3 regions of the Pseudomonas putida genome follow, and region 3 is predicted to be linked to each of the others. Evidence: predicted binding sites of a transcription regulator. Region 3 holds the regulator's gene; each other region holds the start of a gene.
What was found. Region 3 encodes sigma-54, which starts transcription at its own class of promoters, with help from an activator protein. Its sites were predicted from a motif close to ANTGGCATNNANNTTGCTNT; they were not measured.
Positions count from the first base shown of each region.

Region 1 (5,094 bases), 2.5 Mb from region 3:
GTGCCGTATGGTTTCGAGGCAGATCTTGTGCAACTGGCCAAGGACAGCGATGCGCTGATCCTGGCGGCGGCGGCCGACAAGGGCGAGGCGCTGGTCAACCGCGAGGTGCTGCAAGCTTTGGGCGCCGAGGGGTATCTGATCAACATCGCGCGCGGCAAACTGGTGGATGAGCCGGCGTTGATTGCGGCGCTGGCGGCCGGCGAGATTGCGGGCGCGGCGCTGGATGTGTTTGCCGATGAGCCACGGGCGCCCGAGGCCTTGTTCGAGCGTGAAGATGTGGTGCTGCAGCCGCATCGGGCCAGCGCCACGGTGCAGACCCGCACGCGCATGGGTGAGATGGTGGTGGCCAGCCTGGTGGATGTGTTTGCTGGGCGTAAGCCGCAGGGGTTGGTCATTTAAGTGGCCTGTACCGGCCTCTTCGCGGGCACGCCCGCGAAAGGGCCGGTAACGATGCAAGAATGTCAGGCCAGCGCCAGTTCCACCGCCCCGCCATTCAGGCGCACCGGCCACACCCGCAGCCGCTGCCCGGCATCCTCCAGGCACGCCCCGCTCTGCAGGCTGAAGTGCTGCTTGTACAACGGCGCCGCCACCACCAACTCCCCCTGCAGACTACCCACAAGCCCGCGGCCGATGATATTGGCCCCCGACCGCGGATCACGGTTGTCCACCGCGTAAAGGCTCTGCTCCAGTTCGGGCAGGTAGAACAACGCCACCTGTGCCCCCTCAAGCCACACCACCACGCCAGAGTCGGCCACCAGATCATCGGCCTGGCACACCGCCTGCCAGTTCTCTTTGGTCTTCATAGCAGCATTGGAAAGATTCATCAGACAGCCTCCTCGACGGTTGGGATCAGGTGCAGCGGTGCAGCCGGCCGGCGTTGTTCGCGTTCGCGCACGAAGTGCACGTCCGGGTCGGCGCGCTTGTCGTTGACGAAGGTACGGAAGCGCTTGAGCTTCTCGGGGTCGTTGAGGGCGTTGGCCCATTCGCATTCATACTGGTCGACCACATGCTGCATCTGCGCCTCAAGCTCCGCCGCCAGGCCCAGGCTGTCGTCGAGGATCACCTGCTTGAGGTAGTCCAGGCCGCCTTCCAGGCTTTCGCGCCAGACCGAGGTGCGTTGCAGTTTGTCGGCCGTGCGGATGTAGAACATCAGTACGCGGTCGATCAGGCGCACCAGGGTTTCGTCGTCCAGGTCGGTGGCGAACAGTTCGGCGTGGCGCGGGCGCATGCCGCCATTGCCGCAGACGTACAGGTTCCAGCCCTTGTCGGTGGCGATCACGCCGATGTCCTTGCTCTGCGCCTCGGCGCACTCGCGGGTGCAGCCGGATACCGCGAACTTGAGCTTGTGCGGGCTGCGCAGGCCCTTGTAGCGGTCTTCCAGGCGCAGGGCCATGGCGACGCTGTCCTGCACGCCGTAACGGCACCAGGTGCTGCCCACGCACGATTTCACCGTGCGGGTCGACTTGCCATAGGCGTGGCCGGTCTCGAAGCCGGCCTCGATCAGCTCGCCCCAGATCAGCGGCAGCTCGTGCAACTGGGCGCCGAACAGGTCGATGCGCTGGCCGCCGGTGATCTTGGTGTAGAGGTCATACTTTTTCGCCACCTGGCCGATCACGATCAGCTTGTCAGGGGTGATCTCGCCACCCGGGATACGCGGCACCACCGAGTAGGTACCGTTCTTCTGCATGTTGGCCATGAAGGTGTCGTTGGTGTCCTGCAGCGGAACCAGCGCCGGGTCCATGATCGGCTGGTTCCAGCACGAGGCGAGGATCGAGCCCACCGCCGGCTTGCAGATGTCGCAGCCGACATGGCCCTTGCCGTGGCGTTCGAGCAGTTCGTTGAAGGTGCGGATGCCCTCCACTCGCACCAGCCCGTAGAGCTCCTGACGGGTGTAGGCGAAGTGTTCGCACAGGCTCTTGTCGACGGTCACGCCGCGAGCGGTGAGTTCGTGCTCGAACACCTGCTTGAGCAGCGCCGCGCAACCGCCACAGCCGGTGGCGGCCTTGGTGCAGCCCTTGACTGCGGCGAGGTCGCCGCAGCCACTGTCGATGGCCGCGCACACTGCGCCCTTGCTGACGTTGTGGCACGAGCAGATGGTCGCGCTGTCGGGCAATGCATCGGCGCCCAAGGCCGGCGCTCCGCCACTCTGCGGCAGGATCAGCGCTGCCGGGTCGGCCGGCAAGGCAATGCCGTTCTGGGCGTACTGCAGCAGGGTGTCGTAGTAGCTGTTGTCGCCCACCAGCACCGCGCCGAGCACGTGCTTGCCACTGGCATCCACCACCAGTCGGCGGTAGGCACTGTTGGCCTCGTCGATGAAGCGGTAGCTGCGCGAACCCGGCGTGGCCCCGTGGGCATCGCCAATGGAGCCGACATCCACGCCCAGCAGCTTGAGCTTGGTCGACATGTCGGCACCGGTGAAGGCGCTGGCGGCTTCGCCCGTCAGCAGCGCAGCCAGGTTGCGCGCCATGCTGTAGCCCGGAGCGACCAGGCCGAACACGCTGCCGTTCCACGAGGCACATTCGCCGATGGCGAAGATGCGCGGGTCGCTGCTGCGGCAGTGGTTGTCGATCACCACGCCACCACGCGCAGCGATCTCCAGGCCGCAGGCTCGGCCCAGGGTATCCTGTGGGCGGATGCCGGCAGAAAACACGATCAGGTCGGTTTCCAGGTGCTCGCCGCCGTCGAAATTCATGCGGTAGCGGTAGGCAACACCGGCGCTGATCGACTGGGTGGCACGCGACAGGTGCACGCCAACGCCCAGCGCTTCGATCTGCGCCTTGAGCGCGGCGCCGCCCTCGCCGTCCAGCTGCACCGGCATCAGCCGTGGGGCAAACTCCACCACGTGTGCTTCCAGGCCGAGGGACTTCAGCGCGTTGGCGGCTTCCAGACCGAGCAGGCCGCCACCGACCACCACGCCACGGCGCGCCTGGCCGGCGGCGGCGCGAATGGCATCGAGGTCGTCGAGGGTGCGGTAGACCAGGCGGGCGTTGCCGCTGGAGCCTTCGATCGGTGGCACGAACGGGTAGGAACCGGTGGCCAGGACCAACTGGTCATAGCCGTAACGGCCCTCGGCAGTCACCACCTCGCAGCGCTCGCGGTCGATTTCCAGCACCGCTTCGCCCAGGTGCAGGTGCACGCCGCTGTTGCCGTAGTAGTCCTGCCCACACAGGGCCAGGGTCTCGGCACAGCTGCCGGCAAAATACTCCGACAGGTGCACGCGGTCGTAGGCCCGCTGGCGCTCTTCACCGAACACGTGCAGCTCGAAGCGCTCGAGGGCGCCGCGTTCGACCAGTTGCTCCACGCAGTGGTGGCCGACCATGCCATTGCCGACGATGACCAGTCGCTCCCGTTGCCCGCTCGCTGTTGCCTTCATAAGCCGATCCTCGATCAAAAAAAAAGCGCCTGGAGCCGAAGCTCCAGGCGCCTTTGCCTGTGTTCATCACGGTGGGTGGCCCGGGTTGATCGCCGTTGATCAATGGGCTTTGTTGTATCAGGGGATAAAGCAGGGACTGTGCCAATTGGTTTGCCTGTACTGGCCTCTTCGCGGGCAAGCCCGCTCCCACAGGGTTTTCAGTACATTTGCGACATATCAAACCTGTGGGAGCGGGCTTGCCCCGCGAAGAGGCCGGTAGAGCCGATGCACTTTCCAAGTGCAGCGCTCACCATCCTGGGGCGCTTCAATACACATCACGCCGGTACCGCTTGGCCTTGCTCAACGCTTCGACATAGGTATCGGCATCCACGCCCCCGTGCACGGCGATGACCTCACGCAACGCCGCATCCACATCCTTGGCCATGCGCTGCGCATCACCACACACATAGAAGTACGCCCCCGCCTCCAGCCACTGCCACAGCTGCGCGCCCTGTTCGAGCATGCGCTGCTGTACATAGACCTTCTCGGCCTGGTCCCGCGAGAACGCCGTGTCCAGGCGCAGATGCCCGCTCGCCTGCCAGGCCTGAAGCTGTTCCTGATAGTAGAAATCCGTGGCCGCATACTGTTCGCCGAAGAACAGCCAGTTACCCCCTTTGGCACCCTGCGCCTCGCGTTCTTCGAGGAAGGCACGGAACGGCGCGATGCCAGTGCCGGGCCCGACCATGATCACCGGCACGTCGTTATCCTCGGGCAGACGGAAGTGCTTCGATACCTGCGGGAAGATCGCCACCTTCAGTGACTGCGCCCGATCGGCGAGGAAGGTGGAGCACACGCCCTTGCGCTCGCCATAGCGCACCGTGGAAACGGTCAGGTGTACCTGGTCCGGATGCGCCAATGGGCTTGAGCTGATCGAATACAGGCGCGGCTGCAGCGGCTTGAGCAGTTCGAGCCAGGTGGCCAGCGGCAATTGCTGAGGGAACGCCCGCAGCACGTCGACCAACTGCCGGCCCCACAGCCAGTCCTGCAGTTCGGCCTTGCACTCGGGTTGCAGCAGGCGCTGCAGGTCGGCGGCTTGTGGGCTGAATACCTGCAGTTGCTGCGGGGTGACCTTGGCGATTTCCAGATGGTTTTCCAGGGCCTCGGCCAGTGGCATCACCGGCTGCCCCTTCAACTCCACCAACGCCTGGCCATCGAGGTGCATCAGCGCCAGCAGTTCCTCGACCAGTGCAGGGCAGTTGCGCGGCCATACGCCCAAGGCATCACCGGCGGCATAGCTGAAGCCGCTGCCGGACAGGTCGAACACCAGCTGGCGCGTCTCCTTGCTCGCACCCGGGCCGTTGAGCAGGTGATTTTCCAGCAGCGGGGCCGAAAACGGTTGCTGCTTGCCGTAGCTCACGACTGGCGCCGGTTCACAGACCGGTGCTGGCGACCCTGCGCTGCCGAGTTCCGGCAGCAGGGCTTCAAGCCAACTGGCGAAGGCCTCATCGAAATCCGGTTCGCAATCGACCCGCTGCAGCAAACGGCGCCCGCCCAGCTCGGCCAGGCGCTGGTCGAGCTTGCGGCCAAAGCCACAAAACTGGTCGTAGCTGGAGTCGCCCAGGGCCAGCACCGCGTAAGGCAACTCTGCGCAGCAGGCGCCCTGCTCGCTCTGCAGCGCCTGCCAGAATGCCGTGGCGCTGTCGGGCGCATCACCGTCGCCGAAGGTGCTGGTGATCAGCACC
Region 1 is NZ_CP026115.2:4,015,053-4,020,146, reverse strand. Features, by position in the region: gene C2H86_RS18350 (2-hydroxyacid dehydrogenase) at 1-399, shown strand, start outside; gene nirD (nitrite reductase small subunit NirD) at 462-824, opposite strand; gene nirB (nitrite reductase large subunit NirB) at 824-3,373, opposite strand; gene C2H86_RS18335 (bifunctional nitrate reductase/sulfite reductase flavoprotein subunit alpha) at 3,678-5,094, opposite strand, start outside.
Region 1: nirB (nitrite reductase large subunit NirB) is a predicted target of sigma-54. The motif match lies at 3,500-3,519, and genes of this name have one in related genera.

Region 2 (5,094 bases), 700 kb from region 3:
ACAGGAAAATGCAAGAAACAAACCAAGGCTCCGAAAAGAAGCGGAATCGCCTGATAAAGACCTGGAATTGCGCTTATTCGGACCAGATTGCCCTGGTTTATCGTTTCAAGTGACCCGTTTTGGGCTGCAAATCGAAGCGTTCGGTGCGCTTATGCACCAATATAGAGCATTGCTGAGGTCAGCGTTTTACACACAAATGTGCGGTTGCGCGGACCAGGGCCATGTGCCGCAGCGGGTCGCTGGCATGACCGGCCAGGGCGTCGGTCAACTGGCGAGAGCAGTCGTCAAGCGGCTTGCGGTCCAGGTTGCCCAGTTCGAACAGCAATGTTGCCTGGAGCATGTCCAGGCGCGGGCGCAGTTCATCTGCGAGGTTCCGAGCTTGCTGAGGGGGCCGCTTCCCCAGTGCAGTCCAGCGGTCGATCAAGCCGTACTGGACGATTTTGTTGGCTTCGATCTGGTCGGCAAAAAAGGCCGCTGCCCGTTCGGGAGTCAGGTCGTAATCATGCGCTGCAGCTTGAACCTGCTGCAGAACCTCTTGTTCTCGCAGGGGGGCCTCGACTGGCACGCCATTGTCCCATTTGTGCACGGCTACGGCGTAGGCCAGGTCCAGGCGCTGGCCTATTGCCGCGAGCAAAGGCTTGAGTTCAGGTTGTGAGGGGGAGCTGCAGCCGAAAAGAGGTAAGACGAAGCACAGCACGAAGGGCAGGGGGCGCATGGCAATCTCCTTATTGTCGGAGATTTGATTGTGCGCAGTCAGGTAAGTCTTGCTTGTAGGGAGTATCTGAAAGCGATGAGCGTAAAACAAAAAACGGCCTTCAGAAGAAGGCCGTTTTCGGTGATTCTGATTGGCGCCAGGCGCCAATCGGATCAGCAGCTGTAGTACAGCTCATATTCCAGCGGGTGCACGAAGGTGCGGACCTTGATTTCCTCTTCGCTCTTCAGCTCGATGAAGGCATCGATGAAGTCGTCGGAGAACACGCCGCCCTTGGTCAGGAACGCACGGCCTTTATCCAGCTCTTCCAGAGCCTCTTTCAGGCTGCCGCAAACTTGCGGGATGTCCTTGGCTTCTTCAGGCGGCAGGTCGTACAGGTTCTTGTCGGCAGCATCGCCTGGGTGGATCTTGTTCTGGATGCCGTCCAGGCCGGCCATCAGCAGGGCCGCGAACGCCAGGTACGGGTTGGCCGATGGGTCCGGGAAGCGTGCTTCGATACGGCGGGCTTTCGGGCTGCCGACGTAAGGAATACGGATCGAGGCGGAACGGTTGCGAGCCGAGTAAGCCAGCATTACCGGGGCTTCGAAGCCTGGGACCAGACGCTTGTACGAGTTGGTCGACGGGTTGGTGAAGCCGTTCAGGGCCTTACCGTGCTTGATGATACCGCCGATGAAGTACAGGGCGGTGTCGGACAGGCCGGCATAGCCTTCACCGGAGAAGGTGTTCTTGCCGTCTTTCCAGATCGACATGTGCACGTGCATGCCCGAACCGTTGTCGCCGTACAGTGGCTTCGGCATGAAGGTAGCGGTGCGGCCGTAAGCGTCGGCAACGTTGTGCACGACGTATTTCAGGGCCTGTACTTCGTCAGCTTTCTTCACCAGGGTGTTGAACTTGACGCCGATTTCGTTCTGGCCGGCAGTCGCCACTTCGTGGTGGTGAACTTCAACGGTCTGGCCCATTTCTTCCAGAGCGTTGCACATGGCGGTACGGATTTCGTGGTCGTGGTCGAACGGCGGAACCGGGAAGTAGCCGCCTTTCACGCCTGGACGGTGGCCTTTGTTGCCGCCTTCCACGTCAGCATCAGACATCCACGAGCCTTGCTCGGAGAAGATCTTGAACATCGAACCGGAGATGTCGGACTTGAACTTCACTTCGTCGAAGATGAAGAATTCTGGCTCTGGGCCAGCGAAGACGGTGTCACCGATGCCGGTGCTCTTCAGGTACTCTTCGGCGCGCTTGGCGATCGCACGTGGGTCGCGATCGTAGCCCTGCATGCTCGATGGGTCGACGATGTCGCAGGTGATGATCAGGGTTGGTTCTTCGGTGAACGGGTCCAGAACGGCGGTCTCGTCGACCGGCATCAGGATCATGTCGGAAGCTTCGATGCCTTTCCAGCCAGCGATGGAGGAGCCGTCGAACATCTTGCCGACTTCGAAGAAGTCTTCGTCCAGGCCATCACGCGCCGGCATGGTCACGTGATGCTGTACGCCCTTGGTGTCCGTGAAACGCAGATCAATCCACTTGACGTCATGATCTTTGATGAGTTGAACCGACTTCGACATGTTGTCCTCCGGAGGGTCTAGAGCGCGGTGGGCCGCTGCTCTGGAAAAAGGGTGTTGCCGGGCGCGGATAGTCGGCCAAGCTTACCTGCCTCACAAGGGAGCAAATTGCATGCCAGTGCCCGAAAATGGCGAGGGCGAGATAAAAAGGGGCGTTTGCGGGCATTTGCTGGGGTGGCTGCGGACAAAAGTGCACCATTAGGAGGCGGGAATTCAGGGTGACGCACCAAATGAGTGCGCAGCTCGAATGCTGTGCTTTCTTTGAGGGCCCTTTCGCGGGTAAACCCGCTCCCACAGGGACCGCACAGCGCTGGAAACTTGTGTGGTCCCTGTGGGAGCGGGTTTACCCGCGAAAGGGCCGGAACAGGCGGCTCAAAAAACCGTCCCTGCATTTATCTGAAAGCTTCTGATCAAAAGTTGGTCAAATCCTGAGCAATTTCCGCTATAATTCGCGCCCCTCATTTTCGGCAGGCCCTGCGCGCGCTGTTAACCAATGAAACTTATCGTCAAAGTCTTCCCAGAAATCACCATCAAGAGCCGGCCGGTGCGCAAGCGCTTCATCCGCCAGCTCGGCAAGAACATCCGTAACGTGCTCAAGGATCTCGATCCTGAGCTCGCGGTCGATGGTGTCTGGGACAATCTCGAGGTGGTCACCCGCGTCGAGGACGAGAAGGTCCAGCGCGAGATGATCGAGCGCCTCACCTGCACCCCGGGTATTACCCACTTCCTGCAGGTCGAGGAATACCCGCTGGGCGACTTCGACGACATCGTCGCCAAGTGCAAGCACCACTTCGGCCACCTGCTGGCCGGCAAGCGCTTCTCGGTGCGCTGCAAGCGCGGCGGGCATCACGACTTCACCTCGATGGACGTCGACCGCTACGTCGGCAGCCAGCTGCGCCAGCAGTGCGGCGCCGCCGGCATCGACCTGAAGACGCCTGAAGTCGTGGTGCGCATGGAGATCCGCGACCAGCGCCTGTATGTGATCCACAACCAGCACAACGGCATCGGCGGCTACCCGCTGGGTGCCCTGGAGCAGACCCTGGTGCTGATGTCCGGTGGTTTCGACTCCACCGTGGCGGCCTACCAGATGATGCGCCGCGGCCTGATGACCCACTTCTGCTTCTTCAACCTTGGTGGCCGTGCCCACGAGCTGGGCGTGATGGAAGTGGCCCACTACCTGTGGAAAAAGTACGGCAGCAGCCAGCGCGTGCTGTTCATCAGCGTGCCGTTCGAAGAAGTGGTCGGCGAGATCCTCAACAAGGTCGATAACAGCTACATGGGCGTGACCCTCAAGCGCATGATGCTGCGCGGTGCCGCACACATGGCTGACCGCCTGCAGATCGACGCGCTGGTTACCGGCGAGGCGATCTCCCAGGTCTCCAGCCAGACCCTGCCGAACCTGTCGATCATCGACTCGGCCACCGACAAGCTGGTACTGCGCCCGTTGCTGGCCAGCCACAAGCAGGACATCATCGACCAGGCTACCGAGATCGGCACCGCCGACTTCGCCAAGCACATGCCGGAATACTGCGGCGTGATCTCGGTGAACCCGACCACCCATGCCAAGCGTCACCGCATGGAGCACGAAGAAAAGCAGTTCGACATGGCCGTGCTGGAGCGCGCCCTGGAGCGTGCCAAGTTCATCTCCATCGACCATGTGATCGACGAGCTGGGCAAGGACATCGAAGTCGAGGAAGTGGCCGAGGCGCTGCCAGGCCAGATCGTCATCGACATTCGTCACCCCGATGCCCAGGAAGACGAACCACTGGCGCTGGAAGGTATCGAAGTCCAGGCCATGCCGTTCTATGCGATCAACAGCAAGTTCAAGCATCTGGACCCTACGCGCCAGTACTTGCTGTATTGCGACAAAGGTGTGATGAGCCGTTTGCACGCACACCACCTGCTCAGTGAGGGACATGCCAATGTGCGTGTTTATCGTCCGACATAAGACGCCAGGGCTGTATGGCGGCAGCATCCGCCATCGCCCTCCCGACCATCGGGCCCGCTGAGCCTAAAAGCGTACATATTCGCCGCCTACACTAGGTGGCAACCGAATCCTCTGATCGAGATACAGTTGTGATCGAAAATCTGCGTAACATCGCCATCATCGCCCACGTTGACCATGGTAAAACCACCCTGGTCGACAAACTCCTGCGTCAGTCCGGCACTCTGGAGCGTAACGAGCTCAACGACGAGCGCGTCATGGACTCCAACGACCAGGAAAAAGAGCGCGGTATTACCATTCTGGCGAAAAACACCGCCATCAACTGGAACGGCTACCACATCAACATCGTCGACACCCCCGGCCACGCCGACTTCGGTGGCGAGGTTGAGCGTGTAATGTCGATGGTCGACTCCGTGCTGCTGCTGGTCGACGCCCAGGACGGCCCGATGCCGCAAACCCGCTTCGTGACCAAGAAGGCTTTCGAAGCTGGCCTCAAGCCGATCGTCGTGATCAACAAGGTCGACCGTCCGGGCGCGCGTCCTGACTGGGTTCTGGACCAGATCTTCGACCTGTTCGACAACCTCGGTGCCACCGACGAACAGCTGGACTTCAAAGTCGTCTACGCCTCGGCCCTGAACGGCATTGCCGGTCTGGACCACACCGCCATGGGCGAAGACATGACCGCCCTGTACCAGTCGATCGTCGACAACGTACCGGCGCCGGACGTTGACCGTGACGGTTCGTTCCAGATGCAGATCTCCGCGCTGGACTACAACAGCTTCCTCGGTGTTATCGGCGTTGGCCGTATCGCCCGTGGCCGCGTCAAGCCGAACACCCCGGTTGTCGCCATCGACACCAACGGCAAGAAGCGTAACGGT
Region 2 is NZ_CP026115.2:2,210,112-2,215,205, reverse strand. Features, by position in the region: gene C2H86_RS10115 (chorismate mutase) at 179-715, opposite strand; gene glnA (type I glutamate--ammonia ligase) at 868-2,274, opposite strand; gene thiI (tRNA uracil 4-sulfurtransferase ThiI) at 2,765-4,219, shown strand; gene typA (translational GTPase TypA) at 4,348-5,094, shown strand, end outside.
Region 2: glnA (type I glutamate--ammonia ligase) is a predicted target of sigma-54. The motif match lies at 2,372-2,391, and genes of this name have one in related genera.

Region 3 (5,094 bases):
CCCAGTGGTAGAGCGCCGGGCGAAAAACCTCGGTATTCCTCACCTTTACCAGGGTCGCGAAGACAAATTGGTAGTGCTCGACGGCCTGCTCGCCGATCTGGGCCTAAGCTATGACCAGGTCGCCTACCTGGGCGACGACCTCCCCGACCTGCCGGTGATCCGCCGGGTCGGCCTGGGTATTGCCGTAGCCAACGCCGCGCCGTTCGTTCGCCAGCACGCCCACGGCGTAACCCAGGCACGCGGCGGCGAAGGTGCTGCACGCGAGTTCTGCGAACTGATCATGCAGGCCCAGGGCACCCTGGACGCTGCCAACGCCAACTACCTTTAAGGTTGCCCATGTTCAGCAAGAAAGCCCGCAACATTGCACTGCTCGCGGTAATCGCCGCGGTGCTGGCGGCAGTCGGCTACTGGAATGTCAGCCCTGAAAGCTTCCTCGACAAGCCAGTGGTCCAGGTCGACGAAAGCGCCATCGACTACTATGCGATTAACGCGCACAGCGTGCAGTTCCTGCCCGACGGCAAGCTGCAATACGAAATGACAGCCGACAAGGTCGAACACCTCAAGGCCAGCGAAGTCACACTGGTGACCACACCCGACCTGCACATGTACCGCGGCACTCAGTACCCGTGGCACGTGCAGGCCGTGCGCGCCGAGGTCAACCCTGACGGTAGCGAAGTCGAACTGATCGACCAGGTGCGGATTGCCCGCACCGACGAAAAACAGCGCGATACCATCATTACCAGCTCGCGCATGACCGTATTCCCGCAGAAGCAATATGCGCAGACCGAGCAAGCCGTTAGAATCGACGGCGCCGGTGGCACAACCACAGGCAAGGGAATGAAAGCGTATTTGAAAGAAAGCAAGATCGACTTGCTCTCTAACGTAAGAGGACAGTATGAGGCTCGTTAAAACCCTCCCCCTTTTGCTCAGCCTGAGCGCAGCAGCACTGGGAAGCGCGAGCGCCTTCGCCCTGCCGAACGACCGTGACCAGCCTATTCGTATCCAGGCCGACAACGCGCACCTGGACGATAAGCAGGGTGTGGCCACCTACACCGGCGACGTGATCATCACCCAGGGCTCGATGATGATCAAAGGCAACACCGTGACCATGACCCGTGCCGCCAATGGCGACATCGACGTGGTGACCTCGGTGGGCAACCTGGCGTACTTCGAGCAGCAGCAGACTGCGGCCAAGCCCGACAAGATGAAAGGCTGGGCGGTGACCATCCAGTACCAGGCGCAGAAAGACACGGTGATCCTCACCGACCGCGCCAAGGTCGAGAACGAAGGCAACACCACCGAAGGCGAGAAGATCGTCTACAACACCAAGACCCAGGTTGCGACCGCCGGACGTGGTGGCAACGTGACACAGCCACGTCAGCGCATCGACATGGTGATCCAGCCGAAGAAGAAGGCCGAGTAAATGGCAACCCTCAAAGCCCAGCACCTGGCCAAGAGCTACAAGGGGCGGCAAGTCGTGCGTGACGTCAGCCTGTCGATCGACAGCGGGCAGATCGTCGGCTTGCTCGGCCCCAACGGCGCCGGCAAGACCACCTGCTTCTACATGATCGTGGGGCTGGTCCAGGCCGACCAGGGGCGCGTACTGATCGACAACCTCGATGTCAGTCACCAGCCCATGCACGGCCGTGCCCGCGCCGGTATCGGCTACCTGCCGCAGGAAGCCTCGATCTTCCGCAAGCTGTCGGTGGCCGACAACATCATGGCCATTCTCGAAACCCGCAAGGACATCGACCGTGAAGGGCGGCGCAAGGAACTGGAAAGCCTGCTGCAGGAATTCCACATCAGCCACATCCGCGACAACCTCGGCATGAGCCTTTCCGGTGGTGAACGCCGCCGCGTCGAAATTGCCCGCGCCCTGGCCACCGCACCGAAGTTCATCCTGCTGGACGAACCGTTTGCCGGTGTCGACCCGATCTCCGTGGGCGACATCAAGCAGATCATCCACCACCTCAAGGCCAAGGGTATCGGTGTACTGATCACCGACCACAACGTCCGTGAAACCCTGGACATCTGCGAGACCGCCTACATCGTCAACGACGGTCGACTGATCGCCGAAGGCGACGCCGAGACCATCCTGGCCAACGACCTGGTCAAGGAGGTCTACCTGGGCCACGAGTTCCGACTCTGATCCCCAGGACCTGCCTGGAGCACTGGCATTAACGCCCTGTCGGGGCTTAAGTTGTTACAGTGCTCTAGGCAAACGCTACAATTTGAGGCATAAAACTTGCTTGAATTTGGCGCTCCGGCGCCCTCGTGTAGTGGATGGCGCATGCGCGCCGGCGAACAAGGTATTAAGCCCCAGCCATGAAACCATCGCTCGTCCTAAAAATGGGCCAGCAACTGACGATGACCCCGCAGTTGCAACAGGCCATCCGCCTACTTCAGCTCTCCACCCTGGACCTCCAGCAGGAAATCCAGGAAGCGCTGGAGTCCAATCCGATGCTCGAACGTCAGGAAGACGGCGACGACTTCGACAACAGCGACCCGATGGCGGACAACGCCGAAAACAAGCCGGTCGCCGAAGTCCAGGAAAACAGCTTCCAGGAAAGCACCACCAGTGCCGAAACCCTGGAAGACGGTGAGTGGAGCGAGCGAATACCCAACGAGCTTCCAGTCGACACCGCCTGGGAAGATATTTACCAGACCAGCGCCAGCAGCCTGCCGAGCAACGATGACGACGAGTGGGACTTCACCACCCGCACGTCGGCCGGCGAAAGCCTGCAGAGCCACCTGCTGTGGCAGCTGAACCTGGCCCCGATGTCCGATACCGACCGCCTGATCGCCATCACCCTGATCGACAGCATCAACGGCCAGGGCTACCTGGAAGATTCCCTCGAAGAAATCTGCGAAGGCTTCGACCCGGAGCTGGACATCGAACTCGACGAGGTAGAAGCGGTGCTGCACCGCATCCAGCAGTTCGAGCCGGCCGGTGTCGGCGCCCGCTCCCTGGGCGAGTGCCTGCTGCTGCAATTGCGTCAACTGCCTGCCAGCACGCTCTGGATGAGCGAAGCCAAGCGCCTGGTCACCGACTTCATCGACCTGCTCGGCAGCCGCGACTACAGCCAGCTGATGCGCCGCATGAAGCTCAAGGAAGACGAACTGCGCCAGGTGATCGAGCTGGTCCAGAGTCTCAACCCGCGGCCAGGTTCGCAGATCGAGTCGAGCGAACCGGAATACGTGGTGCCCGACGTGATCGTGCGCAAGGACAGCGACCGCTGGCTGGTCGAGCTTAACCAGGAGGCGATCCCGCGCCTGCGGGTCAACCCGCAGTATGCCGGCTTCGTTCGCCGCGCCGATACCAGCGCCGACAACACCTTCATGCGCAACCAGTTGCAAGAGGCACGCTGGTTCATCAAGAGCCTGCAAAGCCGCAACGAAACGCTGATGAAGGTCGCCACGCAGATCGTCGAGCATCAGCGCGGCTTCCTCGACCACGGCGACGAAGCGATGAAGCCGCTGGTCCTGCATGACATCGCCGAAGCGGTGGGCATGCATGAGTCGACCATTTCGCGGGTGACTACGCAGAAATACATGCACACCCCGCGTGGCATCTACGAACTGAAATACTTTTTCTCCAGCCACGTCAGCACTGCCGAAGGCGGAGAATGCTCGTCTACGGCGATCCGCGCGATCATCAAGAAACTGGTTGCCGCGGAAAATCAGAAAAAGCCATTGAGTGACAGCAAGATCGCTGGTTTACTGGAGGCACAAGGCATCCAGGTAGCCCGTCGCACCGTCGCCAAGTACCGCGAGTCCCTCGGCATCGCACCGTCGAGCGAGCGCAAGCGACTGATGTAGCCCCCGGATGTGCCACAGCGTTTGTGGGGCAGGTGCAAGACCTGCCTCTTTATGCACGGGCAACAAAGGAGAAGCTGTATGCAAGTCAATATCAGTGGACAGCATGTAGAAGTCACCCAGCCACTGCGCGATTATGTGCTTGAAAAGCTCGCTCGCGTGGAGAGTCACTTCGACAAGATCACCAACGTGCAGGTCATCATGAAAGTCGAGAAGCTGCAGCAGAAGGTCGAGGCGACCCTGCAGATTCCCGGCGGTGAAGTGGTTGCCAACGCGGAACACGAAGACATGTATGCAGCGATCGACGCCTTGGCCGACAAGCTCGACCGCCAACTGAAAAAACACAAGGAAAAACAGCAAAGCTTGCTGCAAGGTGCAGCCGCCCGCTGATCCCTCTCATCCATGATCCGACTTGAAACCATCCTGACCCCCGGCCGTTCCCTGGTGAACGTGCCGGGCGGCAGCAAGAAGCGCGCCCTGGAAAAGGTCGCCAACCTGATTGCCGAGCAAGTACCCGAGCTTGCGATGCAAGACGTCTTCGAAAAGCTCATCGCTCGCGAAAAACTGGGCTCGACCGGCTTTGGCAATGGCATTGCCATTCCCCACTGCCGACTTGAAGGCTGCTCTGCCCCGGTAAGTGCACTGTTGCATCTGGACGCGCCGATCGACTACGACGCCATCGATGGCGCCCCGGTGGATCTGCTGTTCGTCCTGCTGGTGCCAGAGGCGGCCACCGATGCCCATCTTGAACTGCTGCGCCAGATCGCCAGCATGCTCGATCGCAAGGAGGTCCGCGATCGCTTGCGTGCCGCCGGTAGCAGCGAGGCCCTGTACCAGGTTGTCCTGGACGCACAGAACGAGCACTGAATATGCGCCTGATCATCGTCAGCGGCCGGTCCGGCTCCGGCAAGAGCACCGCCCTCGATGTACTGGAAGACAACGGTTTCTACGTCATTGACAATCTGCCGGCCGGGCTGCTGCCACAGCTGGCAGAGAACGCGCTGATGAACACCGAGCTTTTGCAGCCACGGGTAGCGGTCAGTATTGATGCTCGCAACTTGCCGAGCCATCTGTCACGCTTCCCCGAACTGCTAGAGGAAGCCCGTGCACGCCACATCCAGTGTGATGTGCTTTATCTTGATGCCGACGAGGACACGCTGCTCAAGCGCTTCTCGGAAACCCGCCGCCGCCACCCGCTGACCAATGCCGACCGCTCGCTGGCCGAAGCGATCCGGGTTGAAAGCGAACTGTTGGGGCCGATTGCCGACCTTGCCGACC
Region 3 is NZ_CP026115.2:1,508,684-1,513,777, forward strand. Features, by position in the region: gene C2H86_RS06955 (KdsC family phosphatase) at 1-328, shown strand, start outside; gene lptC (LPS export ABC transporter periplasmic protein LptC) at 337-909, shown strand; gene lptA (lipopolysaccharide transport periplasmic protein LptA) at 896-1,423, shown strand; gene lptB (LPS export ABC transporter ATP-binding protein) at 1,424-2,149, shown strand; gene C2H86_RS06975 (RNA polymerase factor sigma-54) at 2,326-3,819, shown strand; gene hpf (ribosome hibernation-promoting factor, HPF/YfiA family) at 3,898-4,206, shown strand; gene ptsN (PTS IIA-like nitrogen regulatory protein PtsN) at 4,219-4,683, shown strand; gene rapZ (RNase adapter RapZ) at 4,686-5,094, shown strand, end outside.